Regions from separate parts of the Candidatus Pantoea symbiotica genome, predicted to be linked through region 3. Evidence: predicted binding sites of a transcription regulator. Region 3 holds the regulator's gene; each other region holds the start of a gene.
What was found. The regulator CRP, encoded in region 3, controls carbon source genes, mostly activating them, when cyclic AMP is high. The targets are predictions, from matches to a motif close to ATGTGANNNNNNTCACAT.

Region 1: a site for CRP is predicted at 2,766-2,783, ahead of focA (formate transporter FocA). Genes of this name have one in related genera too.
Region 2: a site for CRP is predicted at 3,335-3,352, ahead of ACXIZX_RS01360 (nucleoside-specific channel-forming protein Tsx). Genes of this name have one in related genera too.

Annotation. Positions count from the first base shown of each region.
Region 1 covers NZ_JBSZHR010000002.1:1,196,360-1,202,820, reverse strand. The annotation lists gene serC (3-phosphoserine/phosphohydroxythreonine transaminase) at 1-410, opposite strand, end outside; gene ycaO (30S ribosomal protein S12 methylthiotransferase accessory factor YcaO) at 720-2,483, shown strand; gene focA (formate transporter FocA) at 2,840-3,700, shown strand; gene pflB (formate C-acetyltransferase) at 3,770-6,052, shown strand; gene pflA (pyruvate formate lyase 1-activating protein) at 6,217-6,461, shown strand, end outside.
Region 2 covers NZ_JBSZHR010000002.1:159,606-166,066, reverse strand. The annotation lists gene ACXIZX_RS01380 (LysR family transcriptional regulator) at 1-562, opposite strand, end outside; gene ACXIZX_RS01375 (helix-turn-helix domain-containing protein) at 670-1,035, opposite strand; gene ACXIZX_RS01370 (response regulator) at 1,201-1,860, shown strand; gene ACXIZX_RS01365 (sensor histidine kinase) at 1,857-3,215, shown strand; gene ACXIZX_RS01360 (nucleoside-specific channel-forming protein Tsx) at 3,551-4,417, shown strand; gene yjdN (VOC family metalloprotein YjdN) at 4,604-5,035, opposite strand; gene ACXIZX_RS01350 (LysR family transcriptional regulator) at 5,114-6,016, opposite strand; gene ACXIZX_RS01345 (amidohydrolase) at 6,130-6,461, shown strand, end outside.
Region 3 covers NZ_JBSZHR010000002.1:3,640,210-3,646,670, reverse strand. The annotation lists gene argD (bifunctional acetylornithine/succinyldiaminopimelate transaminase) at 51-1,271, shown strand; gene ACXIZX_RS17640 (YccS/YhfK family putative transporter) at 1,268-3,346, opposite strand; gene crp (cAMP-activated global transcriptional regulator CRP) at 3,405-4,037, opposite strand; gene ACXIZX_RS17630 (OsmC family protein) at 4,342-4,746, shown strand; gene ACXIZX_RS17625 (phosphoribulokinase) at 4,798-5,667, opposite strand; gene ACXIZX_RS17620 (YheU family protein) at 5,729-5,947, opposite strand; gene ACXIZX_RS17615 (hydrolase) at 5,950-6,461, opposite strand, start outside.

The sequences.
Region 1 (6,461 bases), 2.4 Mb from region 3:
CATTCACGCATTGGTAATAAAGCACGTTTACCATCACGCGTGGTTTTTATATCAATGGTATTTGGCGAGCAGAATTTTTCGGCTTCTTTAATTGCGCTGTGAGCCCAGTAACCGCCGTCAATATAATCTGCGGTTTTTGCCTCACCCAATAAGTTGCCGGGGATGGCCGCGAATTGTGCACGCGCACCGCCGTGGCAGAATAAAACTTTGTAATTGGCTGGGATCTTCAGCAGATCGCGAAAATCTTGTTCTGCCGCTTCAGCAACAGCAATAAACTCTTTACTGCGGTGACTGATCTCCATCACCGAGGTGCCTAACCCGTGCCAGTTTGTCAGTTCTTGTTCTGCGCGACGGAGCACTTCTACCGGCAGCATAGCCGGGCCAGAGCTAAAATTATAAACCTGAGTCATTTCCCCTCACCACTGTCATATCGAACGGTTATGAATACTTCACCGGTTTTATCATTGCCTCCAGATGGCTGCAATCATTAATCCGGCAGCGATCACATTTCCAGAGCCAGCTCCACCGCAGCTTATGTCATAAATGCATTAAGCCATGGAATTTTGTGATGTAGTTCCAGAAAGAAAAGGGGAAAGCCGAATGGCGTAAAAACCTTAGCCAGACTGAGATAAATTTGGCTGACTGAATAGCGAAGCATGCATAAAACCCGTATTATTGCGCGCTTTACGCCCACCCCATTGACTTAAGAGAGCGCCACCATGACGCAAACGTTTATCCCCGGAAAAGACGCCGCACTGGAAGATTCCATTGCACGCTTTCAACAGAAACTGCAAGACCTTGGTTTCAATATTGAAGAAGCTTCCTGGCTGAATCCGGTACCACACGTCTGGTCAGTGCACATTCGCGATCGCGACTGCCCGCTGTGCTTTACAAATGGCAAAGGTGCTAGCAAAAAAGCCGCTCTGGCTTCAGCACTGGGCGAATATTTTGAGCGCCTCTCTACTAACTACTTCTTCGCCGATTTCTGGTTAGGTAAATCCATCGCTAATGGTGATTTTGTTCACTATCCGAATGAAAAGTGGTTCCCGCTCACCGAGGACGACAGCCTGCCAGAAGGCATTCTGGATGCGCGCCTGCGCAAATTTTATGATCCTGAAGAGAGCCTGGGTGCTTCAGAGCTGATTGATCTGCAATCCGGCAATGATGAGCGCGGTATTTGTGGCCTGCCATTTAGCCGCCAATCTGACCAGCAAACGGTTTATATCCCGATGAACATCATCGGAAATCTGTACGTTTCGAATGGTATGTCAGCCGGTAACACCGCGAACGAAGCGCGCGTACAAGGCCTGTCAGAAGTGTTTGAGCGCCATATCAAGAATCGCATCATCGCCGAATCCATCAGCCTGCCAGAAATTCCAGCAGAGGTGATGCAACGTTATCCTGGCGTAATTGAAGCGATTAAACGTCTGGAAGCAGAAGGTTTCCCAATCTTCTCTTACGATGCTTCACTGGGCGGTAAATATCCGGTTATCTGCGTAGTGCTGTTCAATCCAGCAAATGGTACCTGTTTCGCTTCGTTTGGTGCACATCCGGACTTTGGCGTCGCACTGGAGCGTACAGTTACTGAACTGCTGCAGGGCCGTGGTCTGAAAGATCTCGACGTGTTTACTCCGCCGACGTTTGATGATGAAGAAGTTGCGGAACACGCTAACCTGGAAACGCATTTCATCGATTCAAGCGGTCTGATTTCATGGGATATGTTCAAAGACGATGCTGACTATCCTTTCGTCGACTGGAGCTTTGCGGGTACCACGCACGAAGAGTTTGATACGCTGATGGCGATCTTCCGTGCGGAAGATAAAGAAGTCTATATCGCTGACTATGAACATCTGAGCGTTTACGCTTGCCGCATTATCGTTCCTGGTATGTCTGATATTTATCCAGCGGAAGATCTGCTGCTGGCGAATAACAGCATGGGTGCACCACTGCGCGAAACGCTGCTGGCGCTGCCGGAAAGCCAATGGGAACCTGAGGCCTATCTCGAGCTGATCGTGCAACTGGATGAGGAAGGTCATGATGACTTTACTCGCGTGCGCGAACTGCTGGGTCTGGCATCAGGCAAAGATAATGCTTGGTACACGCTGCGTATCGGCGAGCTGAAAGCGATGCTAGCGCTGGCAGGTGGCGACCTGGATCAGGCTCTGATCTGGACTGAATGGACGATGGAATTTAACCAGTCCATCTTCAGCGAAGAGCGCGCTAACTACTATCGCTGCCTGCAAACCTTGCTGCTGCTGGCAATGGAAGAGGAACGCGATCCGCTTCAATATCATCGTGCCTTTATCCGTATGTATGGCCAGGCGGCAGTTGAGGCCGCTTCAGCGGCTATCAGTGGTGAAGTGCCTTTCTATGGATTGCAAGCGGTCGATTTGGACCTGAAAGCCTTCCCAGCGCATCAATCATTACTCGCTGCCTATGAAAAACTGCAGACAGCTAAACGTCGTTATTGGTCACAAAAATAGCCTTGGCGCTTTTAATGGTTATTTATAAAAATTAGCATATTGGTAAATGGCACTGAAAAAATCAGTGCCATTTTTTTATATTGGTCATGCAAAGAGATTAAAGCGCATTATTGAATAACAATTAAGCTTTATTCGTTAATGATATTTAACAAAACCATCCTTAACTACAGCTACCTTAAACTTATTTTGCATAATTTAAAATTTATTTATTTCAATTAATTCAATAGATTAACTTCAAAACACTTACTTTATCGCTTCGCTTACCAGCAGCCTCCCGGTCAAATATGATCCATATCAATTTCTGACCTATACTCCTTTGTTAGTATCTTTACAGGCAATTTTTGGAGAGCGTTAGTGTGAAAGCTGACAACCCTTTTAATTCATTATTACCGGCGGCAATGGCGAAAGTTGCAGAAGAAGCCGGCATATATAAAGCTACTAAACATCCTTTAACCACATTCTTCCTTGCCATCACTGCTGGCGTATTTATCTCAATTGCATTTGTCTTCTATATCACTGCAACTACCGGAAGTGGAGCCATGCCCTACGGCATAGCAAAACTGATCGGCGGTATCTGTTTCTCACTCGGTTTAATGTTAGTAGTCGTGTGTGGCGCTGACCTGTTCACCTCAACTGTTCTGATCGTAGTGGCAAAAGCCAGCGGCCGAATCACCTGGCTCCAACTCGGTCGACATTGGTTGACTGTCTATATAGGTAACCTGTTTGGCGCGCTGTTCTTTGTAGCGCTGATCTGGTTAGCCGGTGAACACATGGTGGCGAATGGTGCCTGGGGCTTGAACCTTCTGCAAACCGCCGACCACAAGATGCATCACACCTTTATCGAAGCAGTCAGTCTCGGCACGCTCGCTAATTTGATGGTTTGCCTGGCGGTATGGATGAGTTACTCCGGCCGCAGCCTGATGGATAAAATGTTTGCGATGATCTTACCGGTAGCGATGTTTGTTGCCTGTGGCTTCGAACACAGCATCGCCAACATGTTCCTTATTCCGATGGCCATTGTTATCCGTGATTTTGCCAGCCCGGAATTCTGGCAAATGGCGGGGGCAAGCGCAGCACAGTTTCCCTCACTCAGCGTTAGCGATTTTATTCTTAATAACCTTATTCCCGTAACCATCGGCAACATTATTGGCGGCGGATTATTAGTCGGTTTGACCTACTGGGTAATCTATCTGCGTGGCGATGAGCCGGTGCATTAATGAATTGGTACGGGCGTGCTGAAGCAGCGCGCCATACGTCAAAGTCTCCCTAAATAAGGCAGGTATATCATGTCCGAACTGAATGAAAAAATGGCGTCAGCCTGGGAAGGATTTAGCGCCGGCGAATGGCAGAACAGCGTCAATGTCCGTGACTTTATCCAGAAAAACTATAAACCGTATGAAGGCGACGAGTCCTTCCTCGCGGGCGCGACTCCAGCCACAACTAAGTTGTGGGACAGCGTGCTTGAAGGCATCAAAATTGAGAACCGCACTCACGCGCCGGTGGATTTTGACACCGATTTGGCTTCAACCATCACCTCTCACGACGCCGGCTACATCAGCAAATCGCTGGAAAAAATTGTTGGTCTGCAAACTGAAGCGCCTCTGAAACGTGCCATCATCCCGTTCGGCGGCATCAAAATGGTTGAGGGCTCTTGCAAGGTTTATGGCCGCGAACTCGATCCCGCGTTGAAAAAAGTCTTCACTGATTACCGCAAAACCCATAACCAAGGCGTATTCGATGTTTATACCCCAGACATCATGCGCTGCCGTAAATCAGGCGTACTGACAGGTTTACCTGATGCCTATGGCCGCGGTCGTATCATCGGTGACTATCGCCGCGTTGCGCTGTACGGCATTGATTACCTGATGAAAGACAAAGTTGCGCAGTTCAATTCTCTGCAAAGCGATATGGAGAATGGTGTTGACCTCGAAGCCACTATTCGCCTGCGTGAAGAGATTTCTGAACAGCATCGTGCGCTGGGTCAAATCAAAGAGATGGCTGCGAAGTATGGTTCAGATATCTCGTTGCCCGCTACCAATGCACAAGAAGCCGTTCAGTGGACTTACTACGGCTACCTCGCGGCGGTGAAATCTCAGAATGGTGCGGCGATGTCATTTGGTCGCGTATCCACCTTCCTTGATGTGTACATTGATCGCGATATTCAGGCCGGGAAACTGACTGAAGAAGACGCACAGGAACTGATTGACCATCTGGTGATGAAACTGCGTATGGTGCGCTTCCTGCGTACGCCTGAATACGATGAGCTGTTCTCCGGTGACCCAATCTGGGCAACAGAATCATTAGCGGGTATGGGCGTCGATGGCCGTACTCTGGTGACCAAAAGCACCTTCCGTTTCCTGAATACGCTTTACACCATGGGTCCATCTCCGGAGCCAAATATGACCATCCTGTGGTCAGAAAAACTGCCGGTTAACTTCAAGAAATACGCCGCAAAAGTTTCTATCGATACGTCCTCATTGCAGTATGAGAATGACGACCTGATGCGTCCTGACTTCGACAACGATGACTATGCTATCGCCTGCTGCGTAAGCCCAATGATTGTCGGTAAGCAGATGCAGTTCTTCGGTGCGCGTGCCAACCTGGCAAAAACCCTGCTGTATGCAATCAACGGTGGCGTTGATGAAAAACTGAAAATGCAGGTAGGCCCGAAAGAAGCGCCAATCACTGATGAAATTCTTGATTTCGACATCGTGATGGAGCGTCTGGATCACTTCATGGATTGGCTGGCGAAGCAGTACGTCACCTCCCTGAACATCATTCACTATATGCACGATAAGTACAGCTACGAAGCTTCACTGATGGCACTGCACGACCGTGACGTTTATCGCACCATGGCATGTGGTATCGCGGGTCTGTCTGTTGCGGCTGACTCACTTTCAGCCATCAAATACGCCAAAGTGAAAACCATCCGTGATGAAGATGGTTTAGCGGTAGACTTTGAAATTGAAGGTGAATATCCGCAGTTTGGTAACAATGACTCGCGCGTTGATGACATGGCGTGCGATCTGGTTGAACGTTTCATGAAAAAAATTCAGAAACTGCAAACCTACCGCAATGCGGTGCCAACGCAGTCAGTGCTGACCATTACATCTAACGTGGTTTATGGTAAGAAAACCGGTAACACGCCAGACGGACGTCGTGCGGGTGCACCGTTCGGACCGGGTGCTAACCCAATGCACGGACGTGATCAGAAAGGTGCGGTAGCTTCATTGACCTCGGTCGCGAAACTGCCCTTCGCTTATGCTAAAGACGGCATCTCTTATACCTTCTCCATCGTGCCAAATGCACTGGGTAAAGATGATAACGTGCGTAAAACTAACCTTGCTGGCTTGATGGATGGATATTTCCACCATGAAGCTAACATTGAGGGCGGTCAGCATCTGAACGTTAACGTGATGAATCGTGAGATGCTGCTGGATGCGATGGAACATCCTGAGAAGTATCCTCAATTGACCATTCGCGTATCCGGTTATGCTGTTCGCTTTAACTCGCTCACCAAAGAGCAGCAGAAAGATGTAATTACCCGTACGTTCACTCAGTCGTTGTAATAGCACTTTACTGAGATTAAAAGGCTCCTGCGGGAGCCTTTTCTCCACAAGTCCGTTTTGCCAGCTTGCTGGTGCTGGCGACCTGGCAAAATCGACTTTCACTTTTAGAGCACGACATAGATTGTGCTGCCTGATGTTCAGGCTCACCTGGAGAACCCATCGCAATGTCAACCATCGGTCGTATCCACTCCTTTGAATCCTGCGGCACCGTTGACGGCCCAGGCATCCGTTTCATCACCTTTTTTCAGGGCTGTCTAATGCGCTGCCTGTATTGCCATAACCGCGATACATGGGACACACATGGCGGTAAAGAAGTGACCGTCGAAGAGTTGATGAAGGATGCGCTCTCATATCGTCACTTTATGAATGCATCTGGCGGCGGCGTGACCGCATCGGGTGGCGAAGCGAT
Region 2 (6,461 bases), 3.5 Mb from region 3:
GGCGCGTCAGGCGGTCGGGATGATCGATAGGCGCATGCGCCGCCAGATAATCCGGCGTGGCGTACAAGCCCCAATCAATGCTAGCGAGTTCACGATAGTTGGCTGCATCGGGCGCACGTGCACGGATGACAATCGCCACGTCGGCGCTGGGTTGCGGGTCATCGCTGGTGGTGAGTTCGAGATCAACGTTGATGTGAATATGGCGGCGGATAAAGTCATTCAGCGTTGGCACCACGCACTGGCAGCCGTAGGTGATCGGCGCCTGCAAGCGCACGTTGCCCGCCGGCAGTTGATGCACCTGCTGCACAAAGGCGTCGGCGCGATGCATCTCTTCCAGCATGCGCACACAGAACGGATAGTAAGCCTGGCCGAGCTCGGTCAGCACCACTTTGCGCGTGGTGCGCTGCAGCAGCTTGATGCCGAGTCGCACTTCCAGTCGCGCCACTTCGCGGCTGACGTGGGATTTGGAAACGCCTAAGGTGCGTGCGGCTTCGCTAAAGCTTTGTCGTTCCACTACGCGCGCAAACAGCATCATGGCGGAGAGATTGTCGCTGTTATCCATGTTCTCTGGCAGTTAAGAGAGTGAGAACAGCAGATTACAACACATCCCCGAGCCCGGTCGCCATTGGGTTTGTGCGGTTGGTGAAACGGTCGCCATAAATGGCGACCCTACGCGACCGCCAATGGGAACAATAAGCGATCTGGCTCGACGCGACGCTGGCGGCGCAGCTGGCCTGGCGTGACCATGAAGTAGTTTTTGAAGGTGCGAGTATAAGCCTGCTGCGTATCGAAGCCGTAACTCATCGCCACCTGCAAAATCGCCTCATCGCTGTTAATCAGCGTCAATGCAGATTCGGTTAAGCGGCGCTGGCGAATGTACTCGGCCAGCGAAAAACCGGTGTGCTGACGGAACAGACGTTGCAGATGCCAGCGGGAGTATCCCGAGCGGCGTGCTACTTCATCCAGATGAAGATCGTGCCCTAAGTTATTCTCTATCCAGTCCAGCAAACTACGGATAAATTCGCGCTGATTCATGGGATTCTCCTGCGTTGGCAATATGTCCAGTGCAGCCACAATAGCGCGTTAAATTTATCCCTTAATTAGCAGAAAATTAGCGCAGAATTAGCAAGCGGGAAAACGGGTATAATTCTGGCCTAATTATCTGTCGCTACACTGCGTTCAGTTAAGTTGGAGGGCATCATGCGTGTGCTGCTGGTAGAAGATGACGAAATGATTGGCGCGAATCTGCAGCAAGCGCTGGAAGCGGCAGGTTGGTCGGTGGATTGGGTACGCGACGGCGTCTATGCCAGCAATGCCTGGGCCGAAGGCGGCTATACCTGCGTGTTGCTGGATCTTGGCTTGCCGCGTGAAGATGGCTTGCAGGTGCTGCGTCGAGCGCGCACGCGCGGCGACATGACGCCGGTGCTGGTGCTCACCGCCCGCGATACTGTGCAGCAGCGCATTCAGGGATTGGACAGCGGCGCGGATGACTATTTGCTGAAACCCTTTGATCTGCAAGAGGTGTTGGCACGTATGCGCGCCATTACCCGCCGTCGTCACGGTGCGGCAGATTCTCTGCTTGGCAGCGGCGATGTGCAGATCGATATCATGACGCGCGAAGTGTTGTACAAAGGCCAGCGCGAACAGCTCACCGCACGCGAATATGCCCTGCTCTACGCCTTGCTGGAGCGGCCCGGCGCGATCCTCTCACGCGAGCAGTTAGAAAACCGCATTTACGGCTGGGGCGAAGAGGTCAGCAGCAACGCGGTGGATGTACTGATTCACGGTATGCGTCGCAAACTGGATAACGAAGTGATCCGCAACGTACGCGGACTTGGCTGGCGGGTACCGGCAATATGAAACCTTTCACCTTTATGCGCTCGCTGCGTAACAAACTGCTCGCCACGCTGGTGATTCTGCATCTGGCGATGATTGGCGGCGTCACCTGGTATTTCTATCACTGCTACGGCGACATGATGGGCACCATGAAGGACGATCAGCTCGCCAAGATCGCCGATGCCTGGGCCAGCAGCCAACGCATGCCGGCGCTGATGCCGATGGTGATGCATGAAGAGAAACTCAAAAGTACCTATATCGTTCAGCTGTGGGACGAGAGCAACCATCTGCGCGCCAGCTCCTGGCCGGGTTTGCATGCGCCGTTGCAGCTGAAAAAAGGCTGGACCGATTTGAAAGTCGGTGACTGTGGCGACGACTGCGAATGGCGTGTTTACACGCGGCCCGGCGAGCTGGGCAGTGAAATCGGCAATATTCAGGTGCTGCATAATATCGGCTACATGAAAAGTATCATGGTCAAGCGAGCGCTCTCCGCCATCATTCCGTTGGTACTGATGATGCCGCTCTCACTGATTGTGATATGGCTGGTGGTGCGGGCGATAACGCGCGATTTACGCGTGGCATCGCGCCATATCGCAGCCCAGGAAACCCTGCATCCGCATAGCGTTTCACCTGATGGCTTGCCGGATGAAGTGCTGCCGCTGGTGGCAGCTTACAACGCTTTGCTGGATAGACTGCGCGCGGCCTGGTCATCGCAGCGTCAGTTCCTCGAAGATGCGGCGCATGAGCTGCGCACACCGGTCACCGCCGTGACTTTGCAGCTGGAGAATCTGCGGCAACATATTCAACCCGGTGAAGCCAGCCGCCAGTTCGATCAGCTGGAAGCGGGCGTAACGCGCACGCGCCATCTGGTGACGCAGCTGCTGAATATCTCACGTCAGGAAGATCAATCGGTGGTTGCCACGGTGGAAAGCATCGAGCTGGATGACCTGCTGAAAGAAAGCATTGAGCAGTTGATGGTGGTGGCAGATAAGCGCGGCATTGATATCGGTTTTAACGGCACCACCCATTATCGCCTGCACGCCAGCCGCTCCGATCTGCGTAGCCTGTTCGATAACCTGATCGGCAATGCGATGCTGCACACGCCGGAAGGCAGTTTGGTCGATGTGCTGCTGCATCGCGTCGGCAATCACACCGTGGTGGATATTGTCGATAACGGGCCCGGCATGGCGGAATCCTTTATCGAACGCGCCTTTGATCGCTTCACCCGTTCGCCAGATGTGCAGGCGCAAGGCAGCGGCTTAGGCTTATCGATTGTGCGCAGCGTGGCGCAGAAGCATCAGATGCAGGTTGCGCTGTCGAACCGCCACGATCAGCAGGGCCAGATTGCCGGCCTGCAGGTGCGCGTTACCCTCCCCTAACCTCGTAAGGTCGCCATTCATGGCGACCTTGCAACTATCGCACCATCCCCTCAACACCTTTTTCCCGACGAACGCGACAACGTAAACGGTTGCGGGGTTCCGTTCGCCTCACGGCCTTTATGTGATAATGATCACATTTCCAGTGAATCAAACTGCAACACTTTTTGACAAACGTGACCAAAATCTATTTTCTATGCCTCTGTTACAGGCACATTACGCAAGCTTGAAAATCTGGCGACACAGACCGGATACGACAACTCACTGCCCATCCCCTGGGATCAATTTCACCCGATCGCGGCGACGGCCCGGCGATCAAAAGCATGTGGTTAACAATAATGAAATATAAAGCGTTGATAGCAGGGGCCTTATTGGCCAGCAGCTGGACTGGTGCGGCACAAGCGGCAGACAGCGATCCGCAGTACGTTTCTGACTGGTGGCATCAGAGCGTGAACGTGGTGGGCAGCTACCACACCCGTTTTGGACCCCAGTTCAACAACGACGTGTATCTGGAATACGAAGCCTTTGCTAAAAAGGATTGGTTCGATTTCTACGGCTACCTCGATCTGACCAACTTCTTCGGCGTGGGCAACAGCAATGCCAACGGCGTGTTCGACCACGGTTCGCCGATGTTCATGGAAATTGAGCCACGTTTCTCGATCGATAAGCTGACCGGCACCGATCTCTCTTTCGGACCGTTTAAAGAGTGGTACTTCGCCAACAACTACATCTATGACATGGGTCGCAACAGCGATAACCGTCAGAACACCTGGTACATGGGTCTCGGCACCGACATCGATACGCACAGCGATATCGGCCTGTCGCTGAACGTTTACGCGAAATACCAGTGGGAAAACTACGGTGCGGCGAACGAGAACAGCTGGGATGGTTATCGCTTCAAGGTGAAATACTTTGTGCCGATTACCGATCTATGGGGCGGCAAGCTGAGCTACATCGGCTTCACCAACTTCGACTGGGGTTCAGATCTGCGTGATAAGTCCGATCGTTCACGTACCAGCAACTCAATTGCATCGAGCCACATTCTGTCGCTGAACTACGATCACTGGCATGTTTCAACCGTGGCGCGTTATTTCCACAACGGCGGCCAGTGGGCTGACGGCCAGGAGCTGAACTTCGGTAACGGTCCGTTTGAAGTGAAATCGACTGGCTGGGGTTATTATTTGGTGGTGGGTTACAACTTCTAATCGTGTGAAACGGTCGCCATGAGATGGTGCGGTTGGTAAGAAGGTCGCCATGAGATGGGTGCGGTTGGTGAAACGGTCGCCATAAATGGCGACCCTACACGTAGGGTGCGCATTAATGCGCACCGTTTTAATGACGGTGACGAAATCCAACGCATTAATGCGCACCTGGTTGAACACCGCACTCACCTAAATCTGCGGCTTATACGCATTCACCATCCACGGCACGCCGAACTTATCGGTCAACATGCCAAAGCCATTGGCCCAAAACGTCGGTGCCCAGCTTTTCGTCACTTCACCGCCCGCTGACAACGCCTCAAACCAACGCTTGCCTTGTGCCTCATCCGGCGTGGATAAACTCACGGCAAAACCGCCATACGCCGCCTGCGGTGCGCCGTCGCTCATCATAATTTCGCCCTGCCCGATGCGCAGATGGGCATGCATAATCTGCTCCGGCGAAAAACTCACGCCCGAGATACAACCTTCGTCCTCCACCGGCGTTTCATCCGGCATATCGCCATAAGTCATCTTGAACAGCAACTCGCCATCGGTGGCGTCGAGGTAGAAGGCAATCGCCTCTTCGCAGCGACCGCTGTAAAACACATACGGGGTAACTTGCATGGTCTGTACTCCATAAAGGGAACGTCCACTGCAAGTGTAGTGCGCATTATTTATACAGTTGCGAGCCAGGCCGCACTCTTACCTTTGCTGACAGTAGCGCCGAAACAGCTGCGCCATATAGGCGCTCATCGGTGTCAGCGCGGTGTCTTTGCGCTGGATAAGATAGAAAGTGGCTTTCGGTAAGGGTTCGTCGAGATCGAGGGAAATCAACTGGCCACCGTGCGTCGGGTCTTCAATCACATCGCGTGAAATAATGCTGACGAAATCGCTCTGCGCCACCAGGCTGGTGCAGGCCATAAAGGTCTCGCAGGTGACGACGATTTTCGGCGCCATGCCACGTTCGCCAAACAGATCGTGCAGCAGCCGATAATAGCTGCCCTGCGGCGTCGGCATGGTCCAGTCGCAATGCTGCAGCTCAGCCAGCGTGCGCGCGTGCGCCATCGGATGCCCTTTGCGCATCACCACCTGATAGTCGCGCTCCATCAGCCGTTCAAACACCAATTCCTGATCGAGATGATTTTTATCGTAGGTATTGATGGTGAAATCCAGTTCGCCCTGACGCAGCTCATGCACCATCGAAACCAGCTGACCTTCAACTATTCGCACCTTAACCAGCGGATACTCGCGATGAAACTGATTGATCACCTGCGGCATGACGGTGCGCGCAATACTGCCGCCCACGCCGATGTTGACGCGCCCGCCGGCTAATCCCAGCCGCTGCTGAATATCTTCCTGCGCCACCCGCAGCTCTTCCAGAACCAGGCTGGCGTGCTTAAAAAAGTTATCACCGATATCGGTCAGCGTTACGCCCTGCTGTCGCCGCTCGAACAGACGCGCGCCCAGCGCCAGCTCCAACTCCTGAATCGCTTTGGTCAGCGCAGGTTGTGAAAGCCCGGATAAGCGGCTGGCGGCGCGGATGCTGCCCTGACGCGCCACGTCAACAAACGCGCGCAGCTGATGAAGTTTAAGGTTCGCAGACATAGTTTGATGATAACCGTTGTTTATCAGTAGCAAGATATTCGCATCTTATGCGCGGCAAAACCAATGTGTAGATTCGGATGAATGCATAAAAAACCAACACAAAGGAAATGCCGATGAAAACCCTTTCTGACCTCGTCAACGCGCACATCCCAAAGATGCAGGCCTGGCGACGCGATCTGCACCACTTTGCCGAATCGGGCTGGCTGGAGTTCCGCACCGCCACGTTGGTAGCCGAAGAGCTGCATCGTCTTGGTTATCAACTCAAGCTGGGTCGCGAGGTGATCGATGCCGACGCGCGCATGGGATTGCCCTCTGATGAGGTGCTGGCGCAGCAGGAAGCGCGCGCGTTAGAGCAAGGCGCGCTGCCGCAATGGATTAAGCACTTCTCCGGCGGATTTTGTGGCGTGGTCGCCACGCTGGAAACCGGTCGTCCAGGCCCGGTGAT
Region 3 (6,461 bases):
TGTGATTATATTTTCACATCAGCTCAACAAATAACCCGATGAGGTCGTCAATGGCAGCGGAAAAACTAGCGGTAACCCGGGAAACGTTCGATAACGTTATTTTGCCTGTTTATGCACCTGCGCAGTTTGTGCCGGTAAAAGGTAAAGGCAGCCGAGTGTGGGATCAGCAGGGCAAAGAGTATATCGATTTCTCTGGCGGTATCGCGGTGACTGCATTGGGCCATTGTCATCCGGCGCTGGTAGAAACGCTGAAAGCGCAGGGCGAAACCTTGTGGCACACCAGCAACGTGTTCACCAACGAACCGGCGCTGCGTCTGGCGAGTAAATTGATTGCCGCGACCTTTGCCGATCGGGTGTTTTTCGGTAACTCCGGCGCGGAAGCCAACGAAGCAGCATTCAAGCTGGCGCGTTATTATGCCTGCAAAAAACACAGCCCGTTCAAAAGCAAAATCATCGCCTTCCATAACGCCTTCCACGGCCGCACGCTGTTCACCGTGTCGGTTGGCGGCCAGCCGAAATACTCCGATGGCTTCGGTCCAAAACCGGCGGATATCGTGCATGTGCCGTTCAACGATCTCGATGCGGTGAAAGCGGTGATTGATGATCACACCTGCGCCATCGTGGTCGAGCCGATTCAGGGCGAAGGCGGCGTGATGCCGGCCACGCCAGAATTTATGCAAGGTCTGCGCGCGCTGTGCGATGAACACAATGCGCTGCTGGTGCTGGATGAAGTGCAGAGCGGCATGGGACGTAGCGGCAAACTGTTTGCGTATGAGCATTACGGTATCAAGCCCGATATTATTACCAGCGCGAAAGCGCTGGGCGGCGGTTTCCCGGTGAGCGCGATGTTGACCACCAACGAAATTGCCTCGGTGATGGCGCCGGGCGTTCACGGCACCACTTACGGCGGCAATCCGCTGGCCTGTGCCATCGCTGAAACTGCGCTGGATATCATCAATACGCCAGAAGTGCTGGAAGGTGTGGAAGCGCGTCGTCAGCAGTTTGTTGAAGCGCTGCAAGCCATCGACAGTAAATTCGATATCTTCAGCGAAATTCGTGGCAAAGGTCTGCTGATTGGTGCCGCGCTAAAGCCGCAGTTCGCCAGCAAGGCGCGTGACATCCTTAATGCTTCCGCCGCAGAAGGATTGATGATTCTCACCGCCGGTACCGACGTGATTCGTTTTGTACCTTCGCTGGTGATTGAACCTACCGATATCGCCGAAGGCATGACGCGTTTCGCCAGCGCGATTGAAAAGGTGCTGGCTGCTTAATCCGCTTTCGGACGTAACACCTTGAGCCAGCGACCATGATGCGGTCGCTGGCTCCACGCCAGCGAAGAGATGGTGTGCATCACGCTGAGATGCTGCAAAATCCGCTTCACATGCTGTTCGACAATCGTCACCGGCCCTTCATTCAGATTCTCCGGCGCTTCCAGAATATTGCTGTCGTTGCCCGGTCCGTCATACGCCAGCCGCTGCTGACAACGCTGCAGCGCGATTTCACAGGATTGCAGATAACGTTCCGCCAGCTTGGCCGTCAACATGGTGTGCTCACGCGCCAGAATCGTCATGGCGTTAATATGCTCGACGATGAACTGACTGTGCGTAACCCACATGCGCATATCTTTCAGATATTGCAGGTTAAAGCCCGGCTCGCTCGATGCCTGGTTCAATGAATTGAACAGCGCGTTGTGCGCCTGATTAACCTTCATGCGCTGATAAGCCAGTTTCTCCGGCGATTGTTCCGGGCCTAACAGCATTCGCAGCGCTTCCTGATAGGCTTCCAGCGCATCGTGCGCGTTCTTGCGCAGCAGTCCGCTTTGCCACTGCGGCCACAGCCAAATCATCCCGGCGAAGGCAATCAAACAGCCCATCAAGGTATCCATCATGCGCGGCAGCAGAAACTGTGCGCCGTTGAGCGACAGCAGTTGCAGCGAATACACCGCCGTGACGGTGAAGCCAATCATCGACCAGCCGTAATATTTCCGCGTGATCAGATAACTCGCCAGCGTGATCCCCAGCATAAACAGCAGCGTGATCGATTCCGGTACCGCCAGCCGTAATGAGGCGGCGGCGATCAGCAAACCGGCAAAGGTGCCCAGCGCACGGTGCTGGATGCGCACGCGCGTCGCGCTGTAACCGTTCTGGCTGACGAACATGATGGTCATCAGAATCCAGTAAGGTTTGGGGATGTTAAAGAACAGCGCCAGCGAGCTGCCAAACATCAGCATTACGGCGAAGCGTGCCGCGGTGCGTAACGCGGTGGATTTGAATGACAGATAACTGCGCAGCGCCGGCAACAGCGGCAAACGGCGCTGGCGATCGGCCATCAGGTCACGCGTGTAGAGCGGCTTCTGCGTGCGCAATACGCGGGCGATGCGGCTGAAGTGATACAGGCAGAAGTTACCGACCGGATTATCCGGATGCTGGCGCGCAATTTTCTCCAGCGCGCCGAGCTGTTTCTCCATGTGGAAACGGTCTGGCAGCTGATGGTAGAGAATCGCATCCGCCAGCACGCGCAGCCGCGCCGAGATGATTTTGGCGTTCCAGCGAATCACCGCTTCGGCGTGGCTCTCTTCAACCAGCTTCTGCACCTCTTCCGGCTGATGCAAACTCACCGAGATGTGTTCCTGTAAATCCAGCGCCACCTGGAAAGCGCGCGTCAGGCGTTTGTGGCTGTTATCGCGGCTGGCCGACAGCATATGCATTTGCTGGTAACAGGTGGTGATGAGATCGACCGCCTTTTGCTGACGTGCCAGCAGCGGCGGCAGCGCTTTTTCCGGATCGGTCAGCTGCGTCAGTAAGGTGTATTTGGCATCGCAATAATCCGCCAGTTCGCGGAACAGCAGGCTAAGCGATTCGCGCATCGGCTGCTCTTTCCACAGCCAGAACCAGAACCAGTTGAATAAGCCGTACCACAGCGTGCCGCCAATGTAGAGCAACGGCGGCACCCACATCGGCATGCGTCCCACTAAGCTGAGCGTAAAGATAGCGGCGATGAGCGTTGCGGGCAGCAAGCGCGCATGCAGCGGACCGATTTCGCCGGTCACGCCAATCAGCAGCGGCAGCGCCAGCAAAATCAGCGGCAACGGAATCTGGTAAGCAGTAAGGATTTGCATCAGGAAACTGCCGGTGGCAAACAGCGAACCACCCACAATCAGGCGTTTGAAAAAGCGTTTGTGCGGCGTATCCAGCCCCGCCATGTTGCAGCAGGCCGGCACTAATGAGAACAGCAGACCTTTTTGCAGATCGCCAAACAGCCAGCCGAGAGCCACAGGCAGGCACAGCACCAGCGTTTGCCGCAGCGCATAGTTAACTTCGGGATGATAGATGATTCGACGCCACATCAGCTCATCGCAAATAGAAACGGCGCGATGTTGCCATCACGCCGTGGGTGAGAAGAAATTAGCGGGTGCCGTAAACGACGATGGTTTTACCGTGTGCGGAGATCAGGTTCTGATCTTCCAGCATTTTCAGGATACGACCCACGGTTTCGCGTGAGCAGCCCACGATCTGACCAATCTCCTGGCGGGTGATTTTGATTTGCATCCCGTCTGGGTGAGTCATCGCATCTGGCTGTTTGGCCAGATTTAGCAGCGTTTGCGCGATGCGTCCGGTTACATCGAGGAAGGCAAGGTTGCCCACTTTCTCAGATGTGACTTGCAGACGACGCGCCATTTGCGACGAAAGTCGCATTAAAATATCCGGGTTTACCTGAATCAGCTGACGGAATTTTTTGTATGAAATTTCAGCCACTTCGCAGGCAGACTTCGCACGTACCCAGGCACTACGTTCCTGGCCTTCTTCGAAAAGACCGAGTTCGCCGATGAAATCTCCCTGATTGAGGTAGGAGAGAATCATCTCTTTGCCTTCTTCATCTTTAATCAGTACCGCTACGGAACCTTTTACGATGTAGTACAGCGTTTCCGCTTTCTCACCCTGATGGATGAGCGTGCTTTTGGATGGATATTTGTGAATATGGCAATGGGACAGGAACCATTCGAGTGTAGGGTCTGTTTGCGGTTTGCCGAGAACCATTCGCTATTATCCTCTGTTGTAATCGTGCCCAAAATACAGGGGGCATTTTTCCCTGTCAGGCGGTTTAATCGTCGAGCGTTTCCAGTAAAGGAAAAATTATTCCGGGTGGACTCTTAAGCTACGCTTTTGATTCTTCCGGCCTTCGTCTGTGATGACGAAAATATTTTCAGCACTGTTTGTAGCACAGCTTTTGCGAGCTGTCTTGTGTTGTCTCGCTTCAGCAGAAGGGGGATTACTCTGGATTGCTGTTTGTCAGGTGAAAGCGTACTCTGGCGGCAAAACCGCCGCTTCAGGAGAGAGAATAATGCAGGCACGAGTGAAATGGGTGGAAGGTCTTACCTTTCTCGGAGAATCCTCATCTGGCCATCAGGTATTAATGGACGGTAATTCCGGTGATAAAGCGCCAAGTCCAATGGAGATGGTGCTGATGGCCGCAGGCGGCTGTAGCGCCATTGATGTGGTGTCGATCCTGCAAAAAGGGCGCAGCGATGTGGCCGATTGCGAAGTGAAACTCACCTCAGAACGCCGTGAAGAGGCGCCACGCATTTTTACCACCATCAACCTGCATTTTATTGTCAGCGGCAAAGCGTTGAGCGATAAAGCGGTTGCGCGCGCGGTTGACCTGTCGGCGGAAAAATATTGCTCGGTGGCGATCATGTTGGGTAAAGGCGTGGAAATTACCCACAGCTATGAGGTTGTCGAGTTGTAATCGGTCGTAGGGGAGGCATTCATGCCTCCCTTTTCACAGCCCGCACCAAACCTACTCAATTCGCTTCCCTTCAATCAGTCGCTGAACCAGCGGCAGCATAATCAGCTCCATCGCCAATCCCATTTTGCCGCCCGGCACCACCAGCGTATTGATGTGGGAAATAAACGATCCCTGAATCATCGCCAGTAGATAGGGGAACGCGATGCCTTCCAGACCGCGAAAATGAATCACCACGAAGCTTTCGTCGAGCGAGGGAATTTCGCGGGCGGCAAACGGGTTTGAGGTATCAACGGTCGGCACGCGCTGGAAGTTAATGTGGGTGCGCGAGAACTGCGGCGTGATGAAGTTAATGTAATCCTCCATCGAACGTACCACCGAATCCATCACCGCTTCGCGTGAATGGCCGCGCTCGCCGGTGTCACGCACCAACTTCTGAATCCACTCAAGGTTAACAATCGGCACCACGCCAACCAGCAGATCGACATGCTCCGCCACATTTTGCTGCTGCGTGACCACGCCGCCGTGCAAGCCTTCATAAAACAGCACATCGGTGTTTTCCGGCAGCGGCTGCCACGGCGTGAAAGTGCCCGGCACCTGATTCCACGGCACCGCTTCATCGTAGGTGTGCAGATATTTACGTGATTCGCCGAGGCCGGTTTGGCCGTAATGTTTAAACGTCTGCTCCAGCAGGCCGAAGTCGTTGGCTTCCGGGCCGAAGTAGCTGATGTGGCGACCGAGATCGCGCGCTTTGCGGATCGCCATGTCCATTTCCGGACGCGTGAAGCGATGGAAACTGTCGCCCTCGAGTTCCGCCGCATGCAGGTTCAGCTGCTGGAAAATCTTGCGGAAGGCGAGGCTGGTGGTGGTGGTTCCGGCGCCGCTGGAACCGGTGACGGCAATGATTGGATGCCTGGCTGACATAACAGAGCTCCCTGTGAGGTCCGGCGATGAGCATTGTTACCACGAATTGCCGCTGGGTGCATTAGCCGCGAAATTCACCCTTCGGCATAATATTGATCGATTCATGCAGTTCCGACCACACCAGCACTACGTCGCCGCGCTCCAGCTGGCGGCGCACATCGGCGACTTTTTGCAGCAAACTGCGTTCCTGCTCGCCGTAATCGGTGCCTTCGCGTAACACGAAGGTTTCAATCAGGTTTTCCAGCGTCTCCGCTTCGAGTTCTTGCCAGGGAATAATCACAATTACACATCCAGATAGGTTGAGAGCCAGTCGGGCACGCGCTGTTCCAGCCACATTTTCGGTTTAAGCAAGGTGCCGCCGACAAAGCCGACGTGGCCGCCTTGCTGCGTCAGCTGATACTGAATGGAAGCTGACAGCTGGTCAGGTTGCGGGATCACGGCATCGGTCATAAAGGGATCGTCTTGCGCATGAATGATCAGCAGCGGTTTGCGCACGCCGGTGAGCAGCGGCATCGCGCTGGCTCGTTGATAATAGTCGTTGGCGTCGATAAAACCGTGCGCACGTGCGGTTATCGCATCATCAAACTCGCGTAAGCGGCGGAAAGCGCGTAGCTGGCTGAGATCGACCGGCAGCGTGCCGGGCCAGGCGCGCAGTTTGCGCGTGGCGTTCTTTTTCAGCTGCGTCAGCAAATAGTGCTGATAGAAGCGCGAGAAGCCAACGTCCAGCTTGCCGCTGCACGGCTCCAGCGCCAGCGGCGCCGAGATGGCGATGGCGGCATCAATCGGCACATCGT